DNA from 4 places in the Enterobacter sp. ECC-175 genome. Region 1 is predicted to be linked to each of the others. Evidence: predicted binding sites of a transcription regulator. Region 1 holds the regulator's gene; each other region holds the start of a gene.
What was found. Region 1 encodes LexA, which represses DNA repair genes until DNA is damaged. Its sites were predicted from a motif close to TNCTGTATGTACATACAGNA; they were not measured.
Positions count from the first base shown of each region.

Region 2: a site for LexA is predicted at 1,936-1,955, ahead of umuD (translesion error-prone DNA polymerase V autoproteolytic subunit). Genes of this name have one in related genera too.
Region 3: a site for LexA is predicted at 2,077-2,096, ahead of sbmC (DNA gyrase inhibitor SbmC). Genes of this name have one in related genera too.
Region 4: a site for LexA is predicted at 1,199-1,218, ahead of sulA (SOS-induced cell division inhibitor SulA). Genes of this name have one in related genera too.

Region 1 is NZ_CP143776.1:878,194-881,590, reverse strand. It holds gene dinF (MATE family efflux transporter DinF) at 1-766, opposite strand, end outside; gene lexA (transcriptional repressor LexA) at 832-1,440, opposite strand; gene V1599_RS04165 (diacylglycerol kinase) at 1,549-1,917, opposite strand; gene plsB (glycerol-3-phosphate 1-O-acyltransferase PlsB) at 2,071-3,397, shown strand, end outside.
Region 2 is NZ_CP143776.1:2,634,171-2,637,567, forward strand. It holds gene V1599_RS12585 (aldo/keto reductase family oxidoreductase) at 1-438, shown strand, start outside; gene V1599_RS12590 (M24 family metallopeptidase) at 441-1,829, shown strand; gene umuD (translesion error-prone DNA polymerase V autoproteolytic subunit) at 1,975-2,409, shown strand; gene umuC (translesion error-prone DNA polymerase V subunit UmuC) at 2,393-3,397, shown strand, end outside.
Region 3 is NZ_CP143776.1:3,472,819-3,476,215, reverse strand. It holds gene sbcB (exodeoxyribonuclease I) at 1-617, opposite strand, end outside; gene dacD (serine-type D-Ala-D-Ala carboxypeptidase DacD) at 810-1,982, shown strand; gene sbmC (DNA gyrase inhibitor SbmC) at 2,112-2,585, shown strand; gene V1599_RS16630 (FUSC family protein) at 2,678-3,397, shown strand, end outside.
Region 4 is NZ_CP143776.1:2,215,637-2,219,033, forward strand. It holds gene ompA (porin OmpA) at 1-312, opposite strand, end outside; gene sulA (SOS-induced cell division inhibitor SulA) at 669-1,178, opposite strand; gene V1599_RS10385 (TfoX/Sxy family DNA transformation protein) at 1,396-2,022, shown strand; gene yccS (YccS family putative transporter) at 1,979-3,397, opposite strand, start outside.

The sequences.
Region 1 (3,397 bases):
TCAGCGCGCCAAAGCACAGCTGTAGCAGAAGCGAACGCAGCATGATGTCGCGGTTGAGCGCCAGCAGCTTGCGAATATTGCCGCGCCAGGCCTTTTTCAGCAGCGCAACCGAGATCCCGCGCATCGCCAGCACGCGCCAGACCATCCCTAATCCGATGAGAAGCGTGCCGTACTCCGCCACTACCGTCGCAAGAGCCGCTCCCTGCACGTTCATGTGCAGGCCGATGACTAGCCACAGATCGAGGACGATATTAAGCAGGTTGCCCACCACCAGCAGGATCACCGGGGCGCGGGCATACTGAACGCCCAGCAGCCACCCGAGCAAAACGAGGTTTGCCAGCGACGCGGGCGCACTAAGCCAGCGGATCGCCAGAAAACGCCTCGCCTGCTCAAGCACCGCCTCGCTGCCGCCGACGATATGCAGCGCTAAATCAATAAGCGGAGAGCGCAGCAGGACAATCAGTATTCCTGCGCCCACCGCCAGGATTAACGGCTGCACCAGCGCGCGCGCCAGGCGCAGCGGATCTTTCGCGCCATACGCCTGCGCCGTCAGCCCGGTGGTGCTCATGCGCAAAAAGAGCAGCAGCATAAAGAGGAAGCTGGTCGCCGTTGCGCCAATCGCGACGCCGCCCAGATACACGGGAGAGTCAAGGTGGCCAATCACCGCCGTATCAACAAGCCCCAGGAGAGGAACGGTGATATTGGAGAAGATCATCGGCAGCGCAAGACGCCACAATGCTTTATCGGAAGCCGTCAGCAGAGACATGGGAAAATACCGGGGACGATAATACGAAACGGGCCGCGGAGAAACCGCAGCCCGTCAGGAAGAGATTACAGCCATTCGCCGTTGCGGATAACGCCAACCGCCAGGCCCTCGATGGAGAAGCTCTGTTCGCGCAGGTCTACCACAATCGGCGTGAACTCGTTGTTTTCCGGCAGAAGCTGCACGGTGTTGCCCTGTTTTTTCAGGCGCTTAACGGTCACTTCGTCATCAATACGCGCGACAACAACCTGCCCGTTGCGCACGTCCTGCGTCTTGTGAACGGCCAGCAGGTCACCGTCAAGAATCCCGATGTCTTTCATGGACATCCCGCTAACGCGCAGCAGGAAGTCAGCGCTTGGCTTGAACATCCCAGGATCGACCTGATAGTGGCCTTCAATATGCTGCTGCGCCAGCAGCGGCTCACCGGCTGCAACGCGGCCAACCAGCGGAATACCCGTCTCTTCTTCGACAAGCAGACGAATACCGCGAGACGCGCCGGAGACGATCTCAATCACGCCTTTACGTGCCAGCGCTTTCAGGTGTTCCTCGGCAGCGTTTGGAGAACGGAAGCCCAGACGCTGCGCGATTTCCGCACGCGTGGGTGGCATACCCGTCTGGCCGATATGATCCCGGATGAGATCAAACACCTCTTGCTGCCTGGTCGTTAACGCTTTCATTCCGCCCCCTGGGTGTATATACAGTTATGCTGTGAGTATATACAGTCAAAGGCGAATTTGGAACCAAAAACTGCACAAAAAACCAGGGACTTAATTATTTCTCGAGGCTCATCGGAAATGCGACCAAAGCAGCGTGACCCAGGTTATCGCCGCGACGATAATCGCCAGCAGTACAGCAGCAGACCCCATGTCTTTTGCGCGTCCGGAAAGCTCGTGGAAATCGGAACCGATACGGTCAACAACCGCCTCAATAGCGCTATTGAGAATTTCCACTATCATCACCAAAAGCACCGAACCGATGAGAAGTACGCGAGTTATTGCATCAACATCCAGGAAACAGGCGATGATAACCGCGACGATAGCGGCGACCCCTTCCTGGCGAAAAGCGGCTTCATTGAGCCATGCGGCACGGAAACCTTTCCATGAATAGCCGGCGGCTTTGATGATTCGGGTTAACCCAGTGGTATTATTGGCCATTAAAAGAACCTTTTATTGGAAAGAGCGTCAATAACTACAGCCGCAGCGCGTTTGCTGCCACCTGAAGTATGACGGGTAACAACAGAAATTTTGCGCGCTTTCTGTTATCCTTGCGCCGCAATTGCATTATTAACCAGAGGCTTTACATCGTTTATGTCCGGCTGGCCACGAATTTACTACAAATTACTTAATTTACCATTAAGCGTACTGGTAAAAAGTAAGTCTATCCCAGCAGAACCCGCGCTGGAATTAGGGCTCGATACCTCGCGCCCCATTATGTACGTTTTGCCTTATAACTCGAAGGCTGACCTGTTAACGCTTCGCGCGCAGTGCCTGGCGCACGATCTGCCTGACCCGCTTGAACCGCTGGAAGTCGACGGTACGCTGCTGCCGCGCTATGTGTTCATTCACGGCGGGCCGCGCGTGTTTACCTATTACACGCCGAAAGAAGAGTCGATCAAGCTGTTCCACGACTACCTCGATCTGCACCGCAGCAATCCCGATCTGGACGTGCAGATGGTGCCGGTCTCCGTGATGTTTGGCCGCCGACCGGGCCGTGAAAAGGGTGAAGAGAATCCGCCGCTGCGCATGCTTAACGGCATTCAAAAATTCTTCGCCGTCTCCTGGCTGGGACGCGACAGCTTCGTGCGTTTCTCCCCTTCTGTTTCGCTGCGCCGCATGGCGGACGAGCACGGAACGGACAAGATCATCGCACAAAAGCTCGCGCGCGTGGCGCGTATGCACTTTGCGCGTCAGCGTCTCGCCGCGGTTGGCCCTCGCCTGCCTGCGCGCCAGGATCTGTTCAACAAGCTGCTGGCCTCTAAAGCGATTGCCCGCGCCGTCGAAGACGAGGCGCGCAGCAAGAAAATCTCCCACGAGAAGGCCCAGCAGAACGCCATCGCGCTGATGGAAGAGATCGCCGCGAACTTCTCCTACGAGATGATTCGCCTGTCTGACCGCATTCTGGGCTTCACCTGGAACCGGCTCTATCAGGGGATTAACGTCCATAACGCCGAGCGCGTGCGCCAGCTGGCACATGACGGCCATGAAATTGTCTACGTGCCTTGCCACCGTAGCCATATGGACTACCTGCTGCTCTCCTACGTGCTTTACCACCAGGGGCTGGTGCCGCCGCATATTGCGGCCGGTATTAACCTGAACTTCTGGCCAGCGGGCCCGATCTTCCGCCGCCTGGGCGCATTCTTTATTCGTCGAACCTTTAAGGGCAACAAGCTCTACTCGACCGTCTTCCGTGAATACCTCGGCGAGCTTTTCAGCCGCGGCTATTCCGTAGAATACTTCGTCGAGGGCGGACGTTCCCGCACCGGACGTTTGCTCGATCCAAAGACCGGCACGCTGTCGATGACTATCCAGGCGATGCTGCGCGGCGGTACGCGCCCTATCACACTGGTGCCAATCTATATTGGCTATGAGCACGTGATGGAAGTGGGCACCTACGCCAAAGAGCTGCGCGGGGCAA
Region 2 (3,397 bases), 1.8 Mb from region 1:
GCCGAGCCGCTCGCCGCGCTGGCGGAGCTACAGCAGCAGGGGCTGGTCCGCCACGTCGGCCTGAGCAACGTAACCGCCGCGCAGGTTGCCGAAGCGCAGAAGACGGTGTCCGTGGTCTGCGTGCAGAACATGTACAACATTGTGAACCGCGGTGACGATGCGCTGATCGACTCCCTTGCGCAGCAGGGCATTGCGTACGTGCCGTTCTTCCCGCTGGGCGGCTTCACGCCGCTGCAATCATCCGGGCTACAGGCCGTCGCCGATTCGCTGGGCGCGACGGCGATGCAGGTCGCGCTGGCCTGGCTGCTCCAGCGCTCGCCGAATATTCTGCTCATCCCTGGAACGTCTTCCGTGGCGCATCTGCGGCAAAACCTGGCGGCGGCGGAACTTGTTTTACCTCAGGAAGCCCTCGACACGCTAAACGCACTGGTGGAGTAAATATGGACTTTAAGGCAGTAAAGCTTCAGGCGACGATCGCGCCGCGCGGATTCTCCGACGCGGCGCCCGTTCCGCTCACGGACGGGACCCTTCAGGCGCGAAAAGACGCTATTCTTGCCCGAATGGCGGCCGAAGAATTTGACGCGCTGATGATTTATGCCGATAAGGAGCACGGCGCGAATTTTGAATACCTGACCGGTTTTATTCCCCGCTTTGAAGAGGGGCTGTTAATGCTTAAGAAAAGCGGAGAGGCGACCGTTATTCTCGGCAATGAAAATCTGAAGATGGCCGCACACTGCCGTATTCCGGTTACGCTGAAGCACAGCCCTTATTTTTCTTTGCCTAACCAGCCGATGGAAAATGATTTACCGCTGGAAACGCTGCTGCGGGAAACGGGCTTGCAAACAATACATCGCGTTGGGCTAGTCGGCTGGAAAATGTTTACCTCCGCGCGCGCGGATAATAAGCTGCTTTTCGATCTGCCTTATTTTATTGTCGACGCTATTCGCCGCAGCGTTTCAGAAACTGCCGTCCTTGAAAACGCGACGCCTCTTTTTATTGACGGCGATATCGGCGCGCGCACGACTAATAATGCCAACGAAATTGCCCACTACGAATATGGCGCGAATCTTGCCTCGACCTGCATGCTTAACGCCATGAACGCGGTGGTTCCGGGCATTCGCGAGGCCGATCTCGGCGCCGCGCTTGCGGCGGAAGGGCAATATCATTCGGTCGTGACCATTGCCGCCGGCGGGCCGCGCTTTGAAAAAGCCAACCTGTACCCGACGCACAGGCCGATACGGCGCGGCGAGCCGCTTTCGATGACGACCGGATTTAAGGGCGGATTATCCAGCCGCACCGGGTTTGTCATTGCCGATGAAAGCGAGCTGCCGGAGACCCAGAAAGATTATCTCGACCGCGTCGCCAAACCCTATTTTACGGCCGTCGTCGCCTGGCTTGAAAATATCCGCATCGGCATGACGGGTGGAGAGATATATTCGCTGATTGAGGCCGTACTGCCGAAAGAAATATACGGCTGGCATCTTAATCCGGGCCATCTCAGCGCGGACGAAGAGTGGATGTCATCCCCCATTTTTGACCGCTCCGTACAAACCCTGAAAAGCGGCATGATCCTGCAAATCGATATCATTCCTTCCGTGAAGGGCTATTCCGGGACCAGCGCGGAGGAGAGCATCGCCCTGGCGGATCGCGATCTTCAGGCCGAGATCCAGCGTGATTATCCTGAACTCTGGGCGCGCATCGATACCCGCAGGCGCTACATTCGCGACGTGCTTAAGATTCAATTGAGTGACGACGTTATTCCGCTCTCTAATACGGTGGCGTATTTACGGCCTTTCTTCCTGGCGAAGGAAAACGCGTTTACCTGCTGAATAGTGCAGCAAGCGGTTTTTTTCATCGCAACTAAATCCTCACTGACTTCAATACGTTCGAGCCGTTGCAGCAGAAAGCGGCTTGATCGCTGTCCAGGATCCGTAATACTGTATATAAATACAGTGTATGGTGAATAGGGCATTTATGAGCACTCTCATTTCTTATCATTCCGGGCAAAACGTGGAACGTCCGCTGTTCGTCGAGCGCGTTCCCTGCGGCTTCCCTAGCCCTGCGCAGGACTACGTGGAGGAGCGTCTCGACCTTAACCGGCTGGTGGTCAGACACCCCAGCGCGACCTATTTTGTGAAGGTGAGCGGAGACTCAATGATTGGGGCGGGGATCGGCGACGGCGATCTTCTGGTGGTCGATCGATCGCTGGATGCCGTGCATGGCGACATCATCGTGGCGTCGGTCGGCGGAGAGTTCACGGTAAAGGAGCTGCAAACGCGCCCCGCGCTTCGCCTGGTGCCGCACAATCCCGGCTATAGGCCGATTGTCTTTCAGTCCGAGGAGGAGCTACAGATCTTCGGCGTCGTCACCCACGCGCTTAAAACGTATAAACATGTTCGCGCTGGTTGACGTCAATAGCTTTTACGCGTCCTGCGAGACGGTTTTTCGACCGGACCTGAAAGGGAAGCCGGTGGTGGTGGTTTCCAATAACGACGGCTGCATCATCTCGCTTTCGCGGGAGGCTAAACGGCTCGGCATCAAAATGGGAGAACCCTATTTTAAATTCAAAGAGAAGGGCTATCCGCTGCGGGTTTACGTGTTTAGCTCGAACTATGCGCTGTATGCCGATCTCAGCAGCCGCGTGATGCAAACGCTGACGGATATGGCCCCGGCAATTGAGATTTACTCCATCGATGAGGCCTTCGTCAGCGTATCGGGCGTTAACAACTGTATGTCGCTGGAGGCATTTGGGCATCAAATGCGCGATAGCGTCTATAAAAACACCGGTTTGACGGTGGGCGTGGGCATTGCCCCAACGAAAACCCTGGCAAAGCTGGCGAACTTCGCGGCTAAAAAATGGCCTTCAACGGGCGGCGTTGTCGATTTATCCTGCCCCGAACGGCAGCGCAAGCTGCTGGCGGCCGTCCCCGTTGAGGAAGTGTGGGGCGTAGGGCGGCGCATCACGAAAAAGCTTAACGCCATGGGGATCGCGACGGCGCAGGATCTGGCAGCAAGCTCGCTATGGGTTCTTAGAAAACATTTCAACGTTGTTCTGGAACGCACGGCCCGCGAGCTGCGCGGCGAGTGCTGCCTGGGGCTGGAGGAGTTTGCCCCCACAAAACAGCAGATCGTCTGTAGCCGCTCGTTTGGGCACCGCATTACGGAATACGTTGAGATGCACCAGGCCATCTGCGCGTATGCGGAGCGCGCGGCGGAAAAGCTGCGCGGGGAACGCCAGCACTGCCGCCTCATCAGCGTGTTTTTACGCACCAGCCCGCATGCGGACAATGAGGTTTATTACGGCAATCAGGCGTCAACGATACTCATGACCCCGTCCAATGACACGCGCGATATTATCCGCGCCGCGACGACGGCGCTGGATCGCATATGGATCGAT
Region 3 (3,397 bases), 2.0 Mb from region 1:
AGACGCGGCTGTGCGGCCTTCACCAGCTTCGCCATAGCAATGGTGGCATACACGTCGGCCATCGCGTCGTGCGCGTTACTGTGCTCAATGCCGTTGGCGCGCGTCAGGTGTTCCAGGCGGAAGCTCGGCAGGCCATCTTCGTTTTCCGGCCAGTTAATGCCTTCCGGGCGCAGGGCATAGCAGGCGCGCATGATGTCCAGCAGGTCCCAGCGTGAATTGCGGTTTTGCCAGCTCCAGGCGTAGGGATCGTAAAAGTTACGGTAAAAGATATTGCGCGTCACTTCGTCATCGAAGCGAATGTTGTTATAACCCACCACGCAGGTATTGGGCACGGTGAAGATATCGTGAATACGGCGTGCAAACTCCGCTTCATTGACGCCTTTTTCTCGTGCTTCCTGCGGCGTGATGCCCGTTACCATCACGGCGCCGGGCTGGGGCAGATAATCATCCGCCGGACGGCAATAAAAGACTTCCGGCTCGCCGATAATATTGAAATTGTCGTCGGTACGGATGGCGGCAAACTGCGCCGGACGGTCCAGCGCTGGATGGGTGCCAAAGGTTTCGTAGTCGTGGAATAAAAACGTGAGCGCGGCAGAATCAGACACCAGTAATACCATCCTGTTAAAAAATGACGCCTCTATGGTAAACGATCGCGGTGGGCAGGCCGAATAAAAAGCGACGTCAGAGGCGATTTTTGCGAGCCGCCTTCAGGCGAAAATAAGATATTTGTCACATTTTTTTGCAATTAAACAAGGTAAGGACACGCGAACTCCCGTAAAAAGGTCAACGATTTTTACTGACCTGAGGATATACCGTTGAAACGCCGTTTGTTTATTGCTGTTTCTTTACTCGCTTCGAGCATTTCTTCCGCGTGGGCCGTTCAACCGCTGGATTTTGCACCTCAGCCTCCGGCTATTCAGGCGGGGTCCTGGGTGTTGATGGATTATACGACCGGGCAAATTTTAACGGCGGGCAATGAACATCAACAGCGTAATCCTGCAAGCCTGACCAAGCTAATGACGGGCTACGTCGTCGATCGCGCTATTGATAGCCACCGCATTAGCCCTGACGACATCGTCACCGTTGGCCGCGACGCGTGGGCAAAAGGGAACCCCGTTTTTGACGGCTCGTCGCTCATGTTCCTGAAAGAGGGCGACCGCGTTTCGGTGCGCGACCTCAGCCGCGGGCTGATCGTCGATTCAGGCAACGACGCCTGCGTGGCGCTGGCGGACCACGTTGCGGGCGGCCAGCCGCAGTTCGTCAAGATGATGAATGACTACGTTGAAAAGCTGAATCTGCGCGATACCCACTTTGAAACGGTACACGGTCTTGATGCGCCGGGCCAGCACAGCTCGGCCTACGATCTGGCCGTGCTCTCCCGCGCGATTATTCACGGCGAACCTGAGTTCTACCATATGTACAGCGAAAAGAGCCTCACCTGGAACGGGATCACTCAGCAAAACCGCAACGGCCTGCTGTGGGATAAAACCATGAACGTCGACGGCCTCAAAACCGGCCATACCTCAGGTGCCGGTTTTAACCTGATTGCCTCGGCGGTAGATGGCCAGCGTCGTTTAATTGCGGTAGTAATGGGGGCTGATAGCCCGAAAGGGCGCGAGGAGCAGGCCCGCAGGCTGCTGCACTGGGGACAACAGAATTTCGACACGGTGCAGATTCTGTATAGCGGCAAAAAAGTGGGCACGGAGCGCATCTGGTACGGTGATAAAGAGCAGATCACGCTGGGTACTGACCAGGACTTCTGGCTGGCGCTGCCGAAAGCGGAATTGCCGAACATCAAAGCGAAATACGTGCTGGATAAAAAAGAGCTGGAAGCGCCCATTGCGGCCCATCAGCGCGTGGGTGAAATAGAGCTGTACGATCGCGACAGGGTGGTTGCACACTGGCCGCTGGTCACGCTCGAAAGCGTCGGTAAGGGCGGTCTTTTCTCGCGGCTGGGTGATTATCTACACCATAAAATCTAGCGCTGTTTCACCTCTTTCGAGCAGACTGGCAGGGTTGCGAGTCTGCTCGCATAATCAACACATCCCGTTTGCCGGTAATCTCAATCCTGAATTATAGTGTATATACATACAGTAATGAGCGGAGGCACCATGGACTACAGCATCACACAGCAGCAGAAACGTAAGATAGCGGGTTTTCACATGGTAGGGCCGTGGGAAAACACGGTAAAGCAGGGCTTTGAACAGCTGGCAATGTGGGTCACAGGGCGTCACATTCAGCCGCTGGAGTGGGTTGCCGTTTACTATGATAACCCGGATGAAGTTCCGGCAGAAAAACTGCGCTGCGACACGGCGGTGACGGTACCGGACGATTTAGTGATTCCTGAAAACAGCGAAGGCGTCATGCTGACTGAAATCGGAGCGGGGGATTACGCGCTCGCCACCGCGCGGGTGGAAAATCACGATTTCGCTACGCCGTGGAATCAGTTCTTCAACTCCCTGCTGGAGGACGTCAACTACCGGATCGCCCCCAAACCCTGCTTTGAACGCTATCTGAACGATGGCAATGCCGATGGCTACTGGGATATTGAAATGTATATTCCGGTTGAACATAAAGTGTCTTAGTCACATTAAAGGCAGGGTTTTTCAGTCGGGTGCATTTCGCCCGGCTGAAAACGCAGTACAATTACGGTCTGCCGTGTAGCTGGAGAGCGGGTGTGCGTCCCGACAAATCATTAACCCCTTTTGAAATTCGTCTGTATAAACATTACCGCGTGGTGCATGGGTGCCGTATCGCGCTCGCGTTTGTGCTGACCTTCGTGCTCGTGCGCTTGCTCGATATTCCTGAAGGAACCTGGCCGCTGATTACGCTGGTGGTTGTCATGGGGCCGATCTCTTTTTGGGGAAACGTCGTTCCGCGCGCCCTGGAGCGTATTGGCGGCACCGTGCTCGGTTCCGCGCTGGGGCTGATCGCCCTGAAGCTCGAGCTAATCTCATTTCCCGTTATGCTGCTGTGGTGCGCTGCAGCGATGTTTCTCTGCGGGTGGCTGGCGCTGGGGAAAAAACCGTATCAGGCTCTGCTGATTGGCATCACGCTCGCGGTGGTGGTCGGTGCGCCGGCGGGGGACATGACGACTGCATTGTGGCGAAGCGGGGATGTGATCCTCGGCTCGCTGCTCGCGATGCTGTTTACGGGCGTCTGGCCGCAGCGTGCGTTCCTGCACTGGCGGATACAGATGGCAAATTACGTGACCGCATTTAACCGGGTTTACCAGGCCGGCTTTTCGCCAAACCTGGTCGAACGGCCGCGGCTGGAAAAGCATTTGCAGAAGATCCTCACTGACGTGGTCAAAATGCGCGGGCTGATTACGCCTGCCAGCAAAGAGACGCATATCCATAAAGGCATTTTCGAGGCAATTCAAACGGTGAGCCGCAAC
Region 4 (3,397 bases), 1.3 Mb from region 1:
CAGCTGAACGCCCTGAGCTTTGAAAGCGCCATTAAAGTTGTCGCCTTTGTATGGCATACGACCTAACCAGTCGTAACCCATTTCAAAGCCAACATACGGGTTAACCTGATAGCCACCGAACGCACCTGCACCCAGCTGACTTTCGTGGGTTGGGCCGTCGTTGTTCAGGCTGCTGTTGTACCAGCCTGTGTCATGGAACTGAGACCAGCCCAGTTTACCACCTGCGTACCAGGTATTATCTTTCGGAGCGGCCTGCGCTACGGTAGCGAAGCCAGCCAGTGCCACTGCAATCGCGATAGCTGTCTTTTTCATTTTTTGCGCCTCGTTATCATCCAAAATTTGCCATGAAAATCTCAATAGAGGAATCACGGTTAAATCCTTCACCGGGGGGCGTGGTCAAATATAAGTCTACCGATATCTTCGGCTTAGGCCGAGCACCCCTGGCGATGTAAAGTCTACAACGTAGCTGAAAACTTACAAGTGTGAACTCCGTCAGGCATATGAAAAAAATTTTTCCGTATACCTATTATTTAACATTTTTTGAACGAATTTTAGCCAGTAAAATTAACGAGAACCGCACCAGACAAGCCTTGCCGTCATTTTTTCTTTTTGAACTAATTCCACATCGTGGGGTCAAAAAAAAATTCCAGGAAAAATCTTAATTTTGCTCAATGGTAGAGATTTGAGTGAATTTTTAACCCGGAAAGTTGTCCTTTGCGGTAAGAATCAGGGTGAACGGGACGCATGATAAACCCGATAGCATCTCCTTCTTCGGCCGCTTCCGTTAGGCGGCAATGTTCCTCTTCCGTCAGTTCATCAGGCAGCCAGCCAATCACCACGCTGTAATTTCCGGTGCGTAATGCACGGATCATCGACTCAACCGTATCGCACGGGGAGAGCTGATTAATCTGCATAACCTTTGCCAGCGGTAGGCCCGCAGACTGAACCCATTGGCGGCTCAGCTTTTGCTGCGGCGTCAGCCAGAGCTGCCAGCGTGACTGCTGACCCAGCTGCTGCAAAAGTGGCAGCAAAAGCAGCTGTGTTAACAAGGGCTGGTCTTCACGATAAACCACTTCACTGATTAGCCCTGTCGAAACGCGCCCGACGGATTTCTGCGTGACGCTGCCAGCGGTAGAGGAGAGAGATGTTAAGCGATTCGCATAGCCTGAAGTGTACATATTCATTCCAGCCCTGTAGTTACTGTATGGATATACAGTAACCCCTGTATGGCTAAAGATCAACTTCAATTTCTGAAAGCGACTCGCAAATTTCGTTGATTCTTGACCCGCCTGAAAAAATCATCTTGCTCACGGACGATAAGTTGCCTATTTTCCTGCTAACGGATCCGCTAGTAAGAAATGTTGTTGTTAATTTATGATTTTTAAGGGAATTATCATGAAAAAGATATCTTATGAACGGATTTATAAATCCCAGGAATACCTCTCTCCGTTGGGTGAGATTCATCATCGGGCCCTCTTCGGCGGATACACGCTGGCCGTTGATGATGCGGTTTTCGCCATGGTGTCTGACGGTGAACTCTATCTTAGAGCCTGCGAGCAGAGCGCAACCTACTGTGTGAAACACGCCTCTTCGTTTTTGACGCTGGTGAAACGTGGCAGACCCGTGTTGCTTAATTACTATCGCGTAGACGACGGCCTGTGGCAGGACAAAGAAAAGCTGCTTCAGCTCTCTTCGTTTGCGCTTGATGCGGCCAGAAACGAACGCAATCTGCGGCGTCAGCGCAACCGGCTGAAAGATCTTCCCAACCTGACGTTCCAGATTGAGGTATTGCTTTATGAAGCGGGGATCAGGGATGAAGAAACGCTGCGGGCGCTGGGTGCGAAAGAGAGCTGGCTCAAGATTAGGCAGATTAATAAGGCGCTGGGCATCAAGGTGCTGTTCGCGCTTGAGGGGGCTATCGAAGGCTTACATGAAGCGGCGCTCCCGGCTGACACTCGCCGGGAGCTAACGGAGTGGGTCAACGCGCTGCCAGAGCCGCGCGAGCATCATTCCGCCAGGTAGCCACAAGCTGCTGCAGGCGGCAAATTTCCGGCAGCAACGCGATCAGCAGGCCAATCTGCTGAAGCACAAGCGGCGCTTTGCTGTCGGTACCCGGATCGAGATGCGCAATGCGCTGAGAGAGTTCATCAAGAGATTGCTTGACGCGAGGTTCGTCGGCAGGCCGATGGTGCAGGGCATCATCGACATAACACACCGCGTCATCCAGCAGGCCGAGAATGGCGGGATTGGTCAGCTTTTCGCGGTGCGCGCCCAGGGTCGAAATGTAGCTGGTGAACGTGTGGTTCAAGCAAAGCAGCCTGAACGCCGTTTCGCGAATTTCTGCCGTGGCGCGGGGTTCCGTTGACATGTTGGAGACCACGGAAGCCAGCTCTGCGTCAGTGTTGTGCGCATCGCGGCGGGCGATACGGTAGGCCAGGCGGTTATCGCGGCCCTGGTGATACTGTTCAAGTATCGCATCCAGGTACCGGCAGTTTGCGTTCATTGCCCTGTCCAGCACGCGGGGCAAATTGCGAAAACGCCAGTCCGGCCAGATAAAGCTGACCGCGGCCCAGGCGATAGCGCAGCCAATTAAGGTATCAAACACGCGCGGCAGGGCGACTTCAAACCCCTCTCCGAGCAAATTAAAGCACAGCAGCACCAGCAGGGTGATGAACATGGTGGCATGCGCATACTGCACGTTGCGAAAAGCAAAGAACAGCACCCCCGTTATGACGATGAGGATGAGCTGACCCTCGATAGACGGCACGAAATAGAGCACCGGTAGCCCAATGGCGACGCCCACCAGCGTGCCGATGATTCGTAACGCGAGGCGGTGACGAGTTGCGTTGTAGTTAGGCTGGCAGACAAACAGGCTGGTCAGCAGGATCCAGTAGCCGTGGTGTAAACCGGTTATCTGGATAAAGGCATAGCCCACACACAGGACCAGCGACATTCGCACCGCATGGCGAAAGAGCGCGGACTCTGGCGTGAAATTCCGGCTCAGGCGCAGCCACATATCGCTAAAGCCATGCATGCTGTCGTCAGCGAGCTGGTTCTCGGCATCAGAGCCCGGCATCGCCAGCGCCTGCTCGGACTCGATGGTCGCCAGCTGGGCGTCGATCGCGCGCAGGTTATTGAGCAAGAACCCCAGGGCGTTGATATGTTCAGGCGACGTGCCGCTGGCCTTAACGCGATCGAGCGCTGCGTCAAGATGGCTGAATGCGCGCTCAAAGCGCGGATCGTGCTGGTACGGCGTGCGCAGCAGAATAGAGCGCGAAAGCTGCTGGCAGGCCTGAGACTGCATCGACAGCAGCCTCTGGAAGCGGAACATCACGTCGCTGTAGCGAAACTTCTCGCGCAGCGCCGCATACTGTACGTGCGAGGAGCTGGCGCGTTC